Regions from separate parts of the Photorhabdus stackebrandtii genome, predicted to be linked through region 2. Evidence: predicted binding sites of a transcription regulator. Region 2 holds the regulator's gene; each other region holds the start of a gene.

What was found. The regulator LexA, encoded in region 2, represses DNA repair genes until DNA is damaged. The targets are predictions, from matches to a motif close to TNCTGTATGTACATACAGNA.
Region 1: the regulator LexA is predicted to act here: its motif matches at 1,771-1,790, upstream of sulA (SOS-induced cell division inhibitor SulA).
Region 3: the regulator LexA is predicted to act here: its motif matches at 3,223-3,242, upstream of C5470_RS11565 (DinI-like family protein).

What each region holds. Positions count from the first base shown of each region.
Region 1 is NZ_PUJV01000011.1:37,366-41,874, forward strand. It holds gene ompA (porin OmpA) at 1-674, opposite strand, end outside; gene sulA (SOS-induced cell division inhibitor SulA) at 1,227-1,751, opposite strand; gene C5470_RS11345 (TfoX/Sxy family DNA transformation protein) at 1,999-2,601, shown strand; gene yccS (YccS family putative transporter) at 2,662-4,509, opposite strand, start outside.
Region 2 is NZ_PUJV01000015.1:74,115-78,623, reverse strand. It holds gene plsB (glycerol-3-phosphate 1-O-acyltransferase PlsB) at 1-2,168, opposite strand, end outside; gene C5470_RS13790 (diacylglycerol kinase) at 2,298-2,669, shown strand; gene lexA (transcriptional repressor LexA) at 2,789-3,394, shown strand; gene zur (zinc uptake transcriptional repressor Zur) at 3,530-4,039, opposite strand; gene C5470_RS13775 (DUF1266 domain-containing protein) at 4,256-4,509, shown strand, end outside.
Region 3 is NZ_PUJV01000011.1:86,249-90,757, reverse strand. It holds gene pyrC (dihydroorotase) at 1-315, shown strand, start outside; gene bssS (biofilm formation regulator BssS) at 518-772, shown strand; gene C5470_RS11575 (response regulator transcription factor) at 977-1,579, shown strand; gene trhO (oxygen-dependent tRNA uridine(34) hydroxylase TrhO) at 1,644-2,702, opposite strand; gene C5470_RS11565 (DinI-like family protein) at 2,965-3,201, opposite strand; gene C5470_RS11560 (Kdo(2)-lipid IV(A) acyltransferase) at 3,534-4,475, shown strand.

The DNA of each region.
Region 1 (4,509 bases), on a different contig from region 2:
GGCGCTGGCGTTGGAGCGATAACTGGAGCTGGAGCAACAACTGGAGCGGCTGCTTCATCTTGGCCGAAGCGATAAGAAACACCTACGCTCAGCAAGCCGTTATCAGGACGCGCACCGACTGAACCTGCATCACCGATATTGTTAACCCATTGGTAGTCCAGACGAGTCGCCCAGTCTTTGGTCACCGCATACTCGACACCAATAGCTGCCAGTGGCGAAACGCCTGTATCATGATTTCTCAGATGAGTATTGGTGGCACCGTAATTCGCTTTGGAATCTGCACGCCAAACCATACCACCCAGACGAGTATAGACGTCCAGATCATCCATAATTGGATAACTCAATTTAGTCGCCAGTTGGAAACCATGAGCTTTGAAGGCGCCATTGTTTACGTTACCTTTGTAAGGCATACGGCCTAACCAGTCATAACCTATTTCAAAACCAAGATATGGGTTAGCTTGGTAGCCTAAGAAAGCACCAGCACCCAGTTGGCTTTTGTGAGTAGGGCCATTACCGATTTCATTGGTATAACCGTTACCGTAGAAGTTTACGTCATGGTATTGGGACCAACCCAATTTACCACCGGTATACCACGTGTTGTCTTTTGGAGCTGCTTGCGTTGCAGTTGTGAAAGCGGCCACTGCCACTGCTACCGCGATAGCTGTCTTTTTCATTTTAACGCCTCGTTATTATCATCACCCAATAGGCAATTGGCTTCGGGAGCCTTTTTACTTACTGCCTATCCCATTAGGTTATTTCCTTTGCCATTCTTTAGTAATAACAGTGAACACTGAGCAGGGCTCAAATTCTTCATGTACCGTTACTGCATGTACGTTTTAAATTTTGTACGCTATCGGTGTTCACTATTTGTCCATAAGAATAGCCTGCACTAAATTATATCTACTGAGATAGGCTATTAGCCATATTGATTAAAAAACTCAGTTAGGAATACTGCACTTCTATCAAATCAATGGACCAAACAGTACATAAGGAACCAAGGGCAGTAACCTTTAATGGTGTAAAGTCTACAACGAAGTTAAAAAGTTACAAGTGGCCCTTGATTAATAGAGCAAAAAATTTAAAAGAGAATGTATGATTTTAAAAAAAACTTTACTATTCTTTACAACTAATCCTATCTTAATTAATTGATTTTAGTTGTGATTAGTGATTCTAAGCCTGAATTGGCTATTTTGTGTCATGAATATTGAAATAATTCCTAATTTTGGTCAATGATAGTAAATAGAATGAATTTTTAGTAAATTTGATTGCGATTCGGTGCCATTGGCTCCTTTATTTACATCTTGTGGGCGCATAATAAAGGCCAATGCATTACCTTTTTGTGCCGCAGACTGTAATCTTACTGTATCTCTTGCTAATAACGTTGGCAACCAGCCAAGCACCACGCTGTAATTACCACTTGCTAACGCTCTTTCCATTGCGTCTACTGTTGTAATGGAGTTGATGCGATTTAATTGCACAATTTTATCTAAGGGTAATCCAGAGCGAATTAGCCATTGGCGGCTCAGTTTTTGATGTGGACTAACCCATAGCAACCAGCGGGCTTCATTTCCTGACTGGCGTAACAAAGGTAGCAATATATGATTAATGACAGCTTGGTTATCACTATAAATCAATTCACTCACGATACCACCACGTCCGGCTGAATTATCTTGCGCAGGTGAAGAGAGTGATAGTCGCTTTTCTGTTAGCTGATGTTTAGGAAGGTAAACCCAGGATGATTGAATGCCCATAATGAACCCCGCCACAAGTAACTGTATTAATATACAGTATCTTCATGTCAGGCTAAGATCAAGTCTATTTTTTCAAAGAGCTTCGCAAATATTTACGATAAATGGCTTGAAACTCATTTAACCATTGGCAGGGAAAATTGAATTGCGTATGTTTTCAATTGCTTGTTCCTGTTATTTATTTCTCTAATAGTTGGGACAAATCTATGGATAAAAGATTTATTTGCACAAAACTCATGGAGTGATCAGTATGTTGTTGTCTGAGGTGCGTTTTACTCAACTCAAAAATGGTTTTTCTTCATTTGGAAGATTGACAAGGAAGCCACAGTTCGGCGGTTACAGCCTGCTGGCTGACGGGATTATGTTTGCTATTATTGCTGATGGAGAATTATATTTACGGGGAAATGGCCATGCTGAAGTGTTATTTAAAGCCAGAGGGATGAAAAACTATATTTACTCGAAAAAGGGAGTGCCGGTAACTTTGCGTTATTACCAGGTTGTTGAATCACTTTGGCAAGATCAAGAATTATTATCTCAATATGCGTATTTGGCTTATCACTACTCGTTAATTGAAATGACGGGTAAAAAGAAGATGCCAACACGCTTGAAAGATTTGCCTAATCTTGGAATGTCTCTTGAGCGTCAGTTATGGAAGGTAGGAATATGTAAAGTTGAAGATTTACGGCTGTTAGGTGCGAAAGCCAGTTATTTAAAACTGCATCAATATAAAAGAAAATCTAATGTTAGTTTATTACTTGCTTTGGCTGGTGCAATTGAAGGATGCCATTCAGCCGTTTTACCGGTACAGATTCGTAATGACTTATTACGCTGGCATAAGGAACTGGCCTGTTAGATCTTTATCGTGAATAACTAAATAAAAGGGGCAGTCAACTGCCCCAGTATATCAATCTGGCTATAATTGATTAATTTGCTTAATAAGAATGACAATTTCAGGCAACAATCCTATTAATAAGCCTGTTTGTTGCAATACCAATTGTTCTTTACTGTCTCTTTCTGCTGGGGTTTGCTCAATTCTTTTCGCTATGTTAACAAATATTTGCTCAATTCTATCATCATCTATTAATGCTGGTTTTAATGCTGTATCGACATAACAAATAGCATCGTGAAGAATATCCAGAATAACGTTGTTATCCAATTTATCACGGTGTGCTCCCAACGCAGAGATATAACTCAGCATAGTGTGATTCAGGCACAGTAGCCGGAAGGCTTCTTCTTGGGAAGTCTGGTAACTTTTCGGTTCGGCAGACATGTTTGAAATAACTGATGCCAGTTCCGCGTCACTATTGTGAGCATCACGGCGGGCAATTCGGTAGTTCAAGCCATTGTCTTTTCCCTGACGATATTGAACCAAAATGGCATCAAGGTAGCGGCAATTGGTGTCCATCGTCCGGCTTATCACTTGTGGCAGTTGGTGAAATTTCCAGTCTGGCCAAATGAAATTTACGGCTAACCAGGCGATCCCACAGCCAATTAATGTGTCAACAATCCTTGGTAATGCAACTTCAAAGCCTTCGCCCAGCAAATTGAAGCATAGTAATACCAGTAGTGTGATAAACAGGGTTGCGTGTGCATACTGAATATTACGGAAAGCGAAGAACAGTACACCAGAGATAACAATCAGTACCAATTGCCCTTCAATAGATGGCACAAAATAGAGGATTGGCAAGCCGATAAATATTCCGGCAATAGTGCCTATTATTCTCAGTGTTAAACGGCGGCGGGTAGCACTGTAGTTGGGTTGGCAAACGAACAGGCTGGTGAGTAAAATCCAGTACCCGCGTTGTAGATCCAACAATTGGATCATGGCGTAGCCACTGCATAGCAGAACAGACATACGGATCGCATGGCGGAATAAAGCTGATTGTGGCGTCAGATGACGGCTGATCCTTAGACGGATATCGCGCCAGCCAGTTAAACGTTCATCAGATAGTTGGGTCTCATCTTTTCTTTCTTTGGAAAGATTGTATTGTCCAGAACTGATACCTGATAGTTGCGCATCAATCGCCCGCAGGTTTTTCAGCAGGTTATATAATGCAGTAATGTCGAAATTATGTTTCTGTTGTTCATTGAGTTGTTGCAGGGAACTTTCCAAATAGTTAAATGCACGTTCAACGCGCGGATCGTGCTGATATTGCTTGTGCCAAAGTATAGACTGAGCAACTTGTTCACAAGCACGGGCTTGCATGGCGAGAAGACGTTGAAACCGGAACAGAACATCGCTATAGCGGAAAATATTCCGCAGGCTTTGGTATTGCACATGAGATGAACTTGCCTGTTCATGAATATCTTGTGCAATAAAGTAATAATGCAGAGTTTGGCGCGTTCCATGTTGGCTGCGATCGCCTTTCAGACGGGTTAGCAAGGAGGCTTTGGCTTGATTTAATGTGTTCACTAAATCACCGTTTGCCATTGCTACATTAACGACAGATTGCTGATATTCTTCTATATCAGGATCAAACAGGTTAGCTTTGGCATCAAGATAAGCTGAAAGTTGTTGATAACAACGTGCCAGATTGTCCTGTAACGGCCGGATAGGGAACAGTAAATGGCCGGTGAGGGTTAGCAGGTTATACCAAATTGCCCCTATCAACAGTAATAGCGGTTGCTGATACCATAGTGGGAAAATAGACGTGCCCAGCATGGTATAAATCGCAATCAGCAACGCGCCAAACGCAATAGTTGCATAGCGTTGCCCAAGGGCGCCCAGTAAGATAAAGCTACAGGTGGATAATGCCAGCCC
Region 2 (4,509 bases):
ATTTCCGGGTTGGCATTCAGTAAAGAGAGAGTGATGGCATAACGTTGCAGTGTTTCGCGGACACCGGCTGCCAGCAATTGCAATGGGCGAATACGCGCTGGATTCAATACCAGCATACCTTGCTCTTTGTTGCAGATAAGGTTCTGGCGAGTAAGCTCATTAACCAAGATATTAACCACTTCCCGCAGATCTGCTTTGCTGTAACGTATAAACAGTTCTGCTTTGAGTAAGGGATAAATGATTTCTACCTGGCTTAGTAATACTTCACGGCTGATACGGCGATGATCAATAACGATGCAGGCAATTAGTGATGGTAGTACCAATAAATGCTGGATATTGTTGCGGTAGTAGGTCATCAGAACTGCACGCTCACGCGGCAGGATAATGATGTCGCCCATACTGTCTTTGTCTACCTCGAACTTATCCATTTGCAGAGCGTGTTCTAACAACTCTTCTGCAGTTTTCTTTGGTACAGTAACATCGGTTGTATAAGGCGCGTTGCGCATGAGTTGTATATAACAATCCAGTTGCTCAAGCAGTTGCTCACGAGTAAGTGCTCGCTGACGTGATGACAGCAGGGCAGTTGAACACAGGTTGATTGCGTTAGCCGCCGCGGCATTGTTGATGTTCACCATAATTTTCCCGGCCAGCTTACTGACGGTTGGGTTAACCCATTCAGGACGGTGAAACTCTATTGGGTCAATAGAATCACGCCAGTCAGGAACATGGTGATTAAGATATTGGATCAACGGGATAGGTTCACCAAAGTTTACATAGCCTTGCCCCAAATTACGAAGTTTACGCAAACCGCGTATCATCTGGAAAAAGCTCTCTTTCTCTTTGGTTGCTCCCCGCAGCTCTTTGGCATAGGTGGCAACTTCCATCACATGTTCGTAACCGATATAAATTGGCACGATAGTGATTGGGCGTGATTCACCTCTCAACATTGCTTGTAACGTCATGGTCAGGGTGCCCGTTTTGGGATCAAGCAAACGACCTGTCCGGGAACGACCACCTTCCATAAAGTATTCAACAGAATAGCCGCGTGCAAATAATTCACCCAGATATTCACGGAATATCGTGGCATAGAGTTTATTGCCTTTAAAAGTGCGGCGGATGAAAAATGCACCAAGGCGGCGGAATATCGGCCCTGCCGGCCAGAAATTCAGGTTGATGCCCGCGGCGATATGGGGCGGTACCAAACCCTGATGATAAAGCACATAGGAGAGCAGCAGATAATCCATATGACTACGGTGGCAGGGTGCATAAACCAGTTCGTGACCATCCTGTGCCAGACGACGAATGCGTTCAGCATTGTGAACATTGATCCCCTGATACAGACGGTTCCATGTCCAACCAAGTACACGATCTGACAGCCGTACTGTTTCATAAGAGAAATTCGCGGCAATCTCTTCCATCATGTTAACGGCATTCTGTTGCGCTTTCTCATGGGAGATTTTCTTGTTGCGGGCCTCATCAATAACGGCTTTTTCTATTGCTTTTGAAGCCAGCAGCTTATTAAACAGCTCCTGACGAACAGGCAGACGCGGACCCACCGCCGCCAGGCGTTGGCGTGAATAGTGCATTCGTGCCACGCGAGCTAACTTATGAGCAATAGTCTTGTCTGTGCCATGCTCAGTTGCCATATAACGCAGAGATACTGTGTTTGAAAAACGCACAAAACTGTCCCGGCCCAGCCAGAGAATGGCGAAGAATTTTTGGATACCATTAAGCAGCCGCAAATGTGGGGTGTTGTGTCCTTCACGTCCGGGTGAACGACCAAACATGACAGAAACTGGCAGCATTTGAATATCCAGGTTTGGATTATTACGATGCAGATCCAGATAAGCATGGAAAATTTTTACGGATTCCTGCTTTGGCGCGCAATAGCGGAATACGCGTGGGCCATTATCGATAAATACATAGCCCGGAAGCTCAGTATCACCTATCTCCAGTGAGTTTAAAGGGTCCGGCAGATCCTGCTCAAGACATTGCTGACGTAATGTCAGTAAGTCTGCTTTGGAGTGATACGGCAAGACGTACAGAATAGGGCGTGTCGTATCGAGCCGTAATTCGGTAATGGGATCTGTAGGAATAAGTTTGCTCTTTACCAGTATTTTCAGTGGTAAATTCAATAATTTATAATATATTTTACGCCAACCTGACATAAATAACTTGAAGCCTCTTGTTAGCAACACGTCGCAAGCATATCAGAAACAAGTGTTGAGATCTGTTATGTTAAGACGATAATAAAAGTTAAAAGTGGCAAATAACCTCACATTTGGTGTGAATAACTTATGGCAAATCAATCCAAGGGACTGACCCGTATCATCAAAGCAACTGTATATTCGATGAAAGGTCTCAGGGCTGCGTGGCAAAATGAAGCGGCTTTCCGGCAGGAAATAATTGCGGCGATATTGGCGGTGATTGTTGCATTTTATCTGGATATCAGTGCAATTGAACGCATTTTGCTGATTGGTTCAGTGATGCTGGTGGTGATTGTGGAGATCCTGAACAGTGCTATTGAAGCTGTTGTTGATCGTATTGGCAGTGAATTCCATGAACTATCCGGTCGGGCGAAAGATATGGGATCGGCGGCGGTCTTTCTGACAATGATGCTGTCGTTAATTGTCTGGAGTACCATTCTCTGGCGCTATTTTGTGACCTGATTTAGTTAAATAATGAGTCATTATACTATAATGGGCTGATTTTCTGCCCTGGCAGGTTCCCAATCGCTATTTACCTGTATATACTCACAGTTTAACTGTATAAACACACAGGAGGTGAAATGAAAGCACTTACCGTAAGGCAGCAGCAGGTTTATGACTTGGTGCGTGATCACATTTCGCAAACGGGTATGCCACCAACACGTGCTGAAATTGCATCACGTCTTGGTTTTCGTTCACCTAATGCGGCTGAAGAGCATTTAAAAGCATTAGCTCGTAAAGGGGTGATAGAGATTGTTGCCGGGGCATCCAGGGGTATCCGTTTACTGCTAGAAGAATCTGGTTTACCGTTGATTGGTCGTGTAGCCGCAGGTGAACCACTGTTGGCGCAGGAGCACATTGAAAGTCGTTATCGGATTGATCCCGCACTGTTTAAGCCAAGTGCGGATTTCCTGTTGAGAGTCAGTGGTATGTCCATGAAAGATATTGGGATTATGGATGGTGATCTGTTGGCGGTGCATAAAACACAGGATGTTCGTAATGGGCAGGTTATTGTTGCCCGTATTGAAGATGAAGTGACTGTAAAACGTTTTAAACAGACTGGAAATAAAGTTGAATTGTTGGCAGAAAACCCTGAGTTTAAGCCAATCGTGGTGGATCTGCGTGAACGGAGCCTGACAATTGAAGGATTAGCCGTTGGGGTGATTCGTAATAGTGATGGATTTTGATAGTAAAATATCGAATCGTTATTTTTTGTTTTTTATCAAAGAGTTAAAATATTCCGGCAGAATCATGTTATTGGTTTATCAATATGATTATCTTGAACGTGATTCTGCTGTTTCCTGTTGCTATTTACAGGTTCTCTATTTCTTTTTTATCTCAATACTGTGGTCGTGCTGGCATTCATCCCGCTCAGTACAGGATTCAATTTCTGCACAAGAGGAACATAAACCATGTGCTTCAATGACTGTATGGCGTAAACTGAATCCGGCGGTTTTTGCTAACTGTTGAATAGCGGATTCAACGGCTCCACCATCCCGTTCTGTGACAGAACCGCAACGGTCGCAGATAAACATTGCTGAGGTGTGGCTTGGTTGTTCGATATGGTGGCACAGCACATAACTGTTGGTGGATTCTATTTTATGAATAAATCCCTGTTCCAGCAGAAATTCCAGTGCCCGATATATTGTTGGTGGTTTAGCTTGTGGTTCTGCTTCTCGCAATAAATCCAGTAAATCATAAGCACTGATTGCGCCGGGTTGCTCTGATATCAGACGCAAAACTTCAAACCGCTGCGGAGTAAAGCGAACTCCCCGTGCCAGGCAAATAGCTTCGGCTTGTTCCAGTAACTTTTTTTGGTTAATCAGTTTCATTGCGCCCCTTACAGCCAGCATGATAACAATATTAGGATGTTATCATGTTTCTGCGATAGAAAATATTCTCCAGAAAAGTTCATTGTGTTTGTCCCCTGATAGAGTTAATTTGGTTAAATTGATACTTAGCAGCAAAAATAATGTTTTCTTGAGGTTTGTGATAATACAGATAAGAATTATCATATATGGTAGATAATTTTCGGAAAGGAATCATTTATGATGAAAGAACTTTTACAAAATCAGCCTCATTATAGGCAGTTTCCTGCGAAAGGCTATCAGGTAATAAAGAATATTATCTGTGAAAAAAGAAAGTTACCTTTTCTGAGTTCATTATACGCATTGATTAATATTTTATTTTTAATTGCAGTCTGTATGGGGATTATATTATCTGTGGCAATTGTATTATTTATAATAGATAATGTATCCGTCCCTGCTACAGACTATTTACTTTTGGCACAAGTAGTCGGTGT
Region 3 (4,509 bases), on a different contig from region 2:
TTCTTAGGTACAGACTCTGCACCACATACGCTGCACAAAAAAGAATCACCTTGTGGTTGTGCTGGTGTATTTAACGCACCATCCGCGTTACCTGCTTACGCAACCGTGTTTGAAGAAATGAATGCATTACAACATTTTGAAGCCTTCTGTTCACTTAATGGCCCTAGATTTTACGGACTGCCCGTCAACGAAGGCTTTGTCGAATTGACTCGCAAATTTTCCACGGTTATTGAATACGTTGATTGCAATAATGAAAAACTTACTCCATTTCTGGCTGGCGAAGATGCCCGCTGGGAAGTAAAAGTAGCAGACTAACATACACATGGGGATAGTCATCGTCCCCATTAATTTACATGGCCTATCAACCCACCAACGAATGGGCTAATAAATTCCTAACAAAAAACCTTCTTACTTTCACTAAAAAGCATATACTAAGAATGACTCATTCAAGAATGAGGTAGTTTGCTCTTAGTCAATGATATTAATAAATAATGCAGTGATCTGATTAGGAGGTTTTATGGGCAGTAAAGATGAAGTTATTCAAACGCATCCTGTCGTAGGTTGGGATGTCAGTACTGTTGATACGTATGATGCAGTGATGCTACGCCTTCACTATTTGTCCTCCCAAGATCAAACACCAGAACATGTCATGGTAGATCGAACCTTATGGTTGACAACTGACATTGCAAAACAATTGATATACATCCTCCAAGCAGGAATTGAAAAGATCGAGTCCTCAGAATACAGCGAGCTGAACCATACTAAACATTAATAATCTCAAAGCCCGGACACCCACATAACTGGGTGTCCGGCCTGGAGGTACATTGATTCACTCCAACTATTTTGTCTGTAAAACCATATCATTAGATAATAATTTCGGATTAAGCTGGCTTAACTATCGCAATTGCCGAGTTGACTATCAATAGATAAGGCGTTTATTGTGAGTTCGGCCAAACAAGAACAGGGACGTACAATAATGAAAATCCTAGTCGTTGAAGAGTGCTATTACACCCGTTCAGGTATCAATGAATTTTTAAAGAAAAATGACAATGTTGAAGATATTGAAATTGTTGACTCATCTTCAATTAACGAAGCCATAGATATTGTAACTCATTTTTCTCCTGATATTGTTTTAGCTAATTTGACTCATTATTGTCACCATTCCAGTTATTGCTCTAATTTACAGAAATTTATTACTCTTATAGATAACACCCGTATCTATATATACCTTAATAGTGTCTACCCTTACTGTAAAAATTATATTGTACTGAAAAACAATACTTTTATTTTAGCAAAGAAAAGCCTTCCCTATTTGCTTAATAAATTGAGTAAAATAACATCACAAGAAATTCAGAAATATCGGGTGACAACTGATGAGCATTGTTCTATTTTTAGTCCACAAGAGCATAAAGTCATCGATTACTGGATGAAAGAGATCCCGAATTATCGGATATCTCAAAAACTAAACATCAGTAATAGCACAGTATATTCTCATAAAAGGCATATTACTGAAAAAATAAAAGTGAACAATAGAATCGAACTCTGTTTTATTTACAATGTATTTAAATATCTCTACTAAAAAAGCTATTATCTTGAAACAAATGAAACTGGCACAATAATCTCTGTGCCAGCTATTAATAATACTATTTATTCAACTGTAATGAGGTAATATTCAATCCATCCTGTAGGCGATATCGGGATTTATTAAATATTTTTGTGCCATTCTCTCGACCAGCCCGACGAACACGTTGTTCTGCTTCTGGTAGCCTGACTTCTTCCCTACATGCTTCACTGCAACAACCTTCAAATTTGGCGGTACATTCTGGGCACTGAATAAACAACAGGTGGCAACCATCATTCTTACAATTAGTATGGCTATCACAAGACGCGCCACATTGATGGCAATGAGCAATGACATCATCTGAAATACGTTCTCCCATCCGCTCATCAAATACAAAGTTTTTACCCATAAAACGCACTGGTAATCCCTGCTCCCTGGCTTTACGGGCATATTCGATAACACCGCCTTCTACGTGATATACATTTTTAAAACCATTATGCAACATATAAGCACTGGCCTTTTCACAACGAATACCACCAGTGCAATACATCACAATGTTTTTATCTTTATTATCCTGCAACATTTCCACTGCCATTGGCAATTGTTCGCGGAAGGTATCAGAAGGAATTTCAATTGCATTTTCAAAATGCCCGACTTCATATTCATAGTGATTACGCATATCGACAAATAACGTTTCAGGATCATCCAACATCTGGTTGACCTGCTCTGCTTTAAGATATTCACCGGTTTTTGATGAATCAAAAGTTTCATCTTCAATACCGTCAGCTACTACGCGATCACGCACCTTCATACGCAAAACCCAGAAAGATTTTCCATCATCATCAAGTGCAATATTCAACCTCAGATTATCCAACGCAGGATCAACGCCATATAATAAAGCTTTGAATGCTTCCAGATGATGAGTTGGTACACTTATCTGTGCATTGATCCCTTCTTTGGCAATATAAACCCGGCCAAATACTGAAAACTCAGTAAATTGTTGATACAAGCTGTCACGGAAAGCCTGAAGATCCAAGATATTAAAATATTTATAAAAAGAGATGGTAGTACGGGGCTGGTTCTCCGCCAACATACGTGTTTTCAACTCTTTATTAGAAATGCGGTTATGTAACACTGGCATGGTGTACTTTCCTGAATTTCAAGTCATAAGATTAGGTGTATAAATGATGGCCTCCGCCATCAAGCGGGTATGATAACGAAAATGATTTTCAACGAGTAGTTATTTGTCACTCGGCAATAGGAAATCAATAATAATAAAATGGGAGGGCTTCCCCTCCCATCAATTGATTATGGAACCCTTCACATCACAGACTATAGGATAAACACCTCAGATTGCCAGCAACCAGCAGGTTTAATTGGCTGTCGTTTATCTTACCCCTCATTTAAGGCTGGAACCAATCATCAGCACTTTCCCATGTCTCTTGCAGAATTTCCTCAACGACTTTCCTGTCATCGGGAGTACCACCACGGACGGATAGCCCATCATTACCTGCTAACTTCACATTGGTTTTAATATCAGGCCAACGGCGTTTAAGGCGGTTATCCAGTTCGACAGCAAGAGCAGGGACAGCACCTTTTGGCAGCTTCTTAGATTTATCGATAGTTACTTCTACATGCATCGTTTTTCCCTCTACAAACATTACTGTTTATACAAACAGTAATATTATTCACATGCATTGTAAATAGCTTCTAAAAAACTATTTTAATAGTTATTTATCAGTAACTTACTGGTAATCATTCTTTACGGACAGCCAAACTGGATGACAGACGAAGACACCACATACTGACGAAAGAAAGCAGCAGTCAGTTCAGTAGAACCAACCAAAATGTAACTCACAATCGATATCCTAAACATTTCATGTCTGAAAACTTCGATATCCCGTCAAAAAGTGTCACAATAGGCGAATTGTTTTGTCCATCTTATTTGGCACTATAAATAACCTGAGAATCCATGATACAAGCACCTTCTTTTCAACGCTCATTGCTTCATCCCCGTTATTGGCTTACGTGGTTTGGCATCAGCCTGCTTTACTTGCTGGTTCTGCTCCCCTACCCCATTATTTATTGGATAGGTACCCGCTTGGGCAGATTCTCCATGCGCTTTCTGAAAAAACGCGCCAGAATTGCCGAAAGAAATCTTGAGCTATGTTTTCCTGATATGCCCCAAGAGAAACGCAGTGAGCTGCTAATAAAAAACTTCGAATCTGTCGGAATGGGGGTATTTGAAACGGGTATGGCCTGGTTTTGGCCCGATTGGCGAGTAGAACGCTGGTTTAAAGTTACCGGGCGAGAAAATATCCAGAAAATTCAGGCTCGCAAACAAGGAATTATCGTTATCGGTATTCATTTCCTGACGCTGGAACTGGGTGCCCGAATTCTCGGTTTACTTAATCCGGGGATTGGTGTTTACCGCCCAAATGATAATCCGGTTATGGATTGGTTACAAACATGGGGACGACTGCGATCCAACAAATATATGCTGGATAGGAAAGATGTTAAAGGCATGATCCGCTGTCTGAAAAATGGCGAAATCGTCTGGTACGCACCCGATCATGATTATGGCCCACGAAACAGCGTATTCGCGCCATTATTTGCTGTAGAACATGCCGCAACAACCACAGGCACCTCTATACTTGTACGTCTTTCTGATCCGGCAATGATCCCATTTACCCCCCTCCGCCTGCCTGACGGAAAAGGTTATGAATTAATTATTCAACCCGCGGTAGATGGATTCCCTAAAGACGATGAAGTGAAAGCAGCTGCCTTTATGAACAAAGTGGTAGAGCAGGAGATCTTACAGGCTCCTGATCAATATATGTGGCTACATCGTCGTTTTAAAACCCGGCCTGATGGTCAGCCTTCTCTGTACGTGCAAGCTGGAAAAGTCCATTAAATATCATTAACGGCTGTTTCTTCATCTAAGAAAC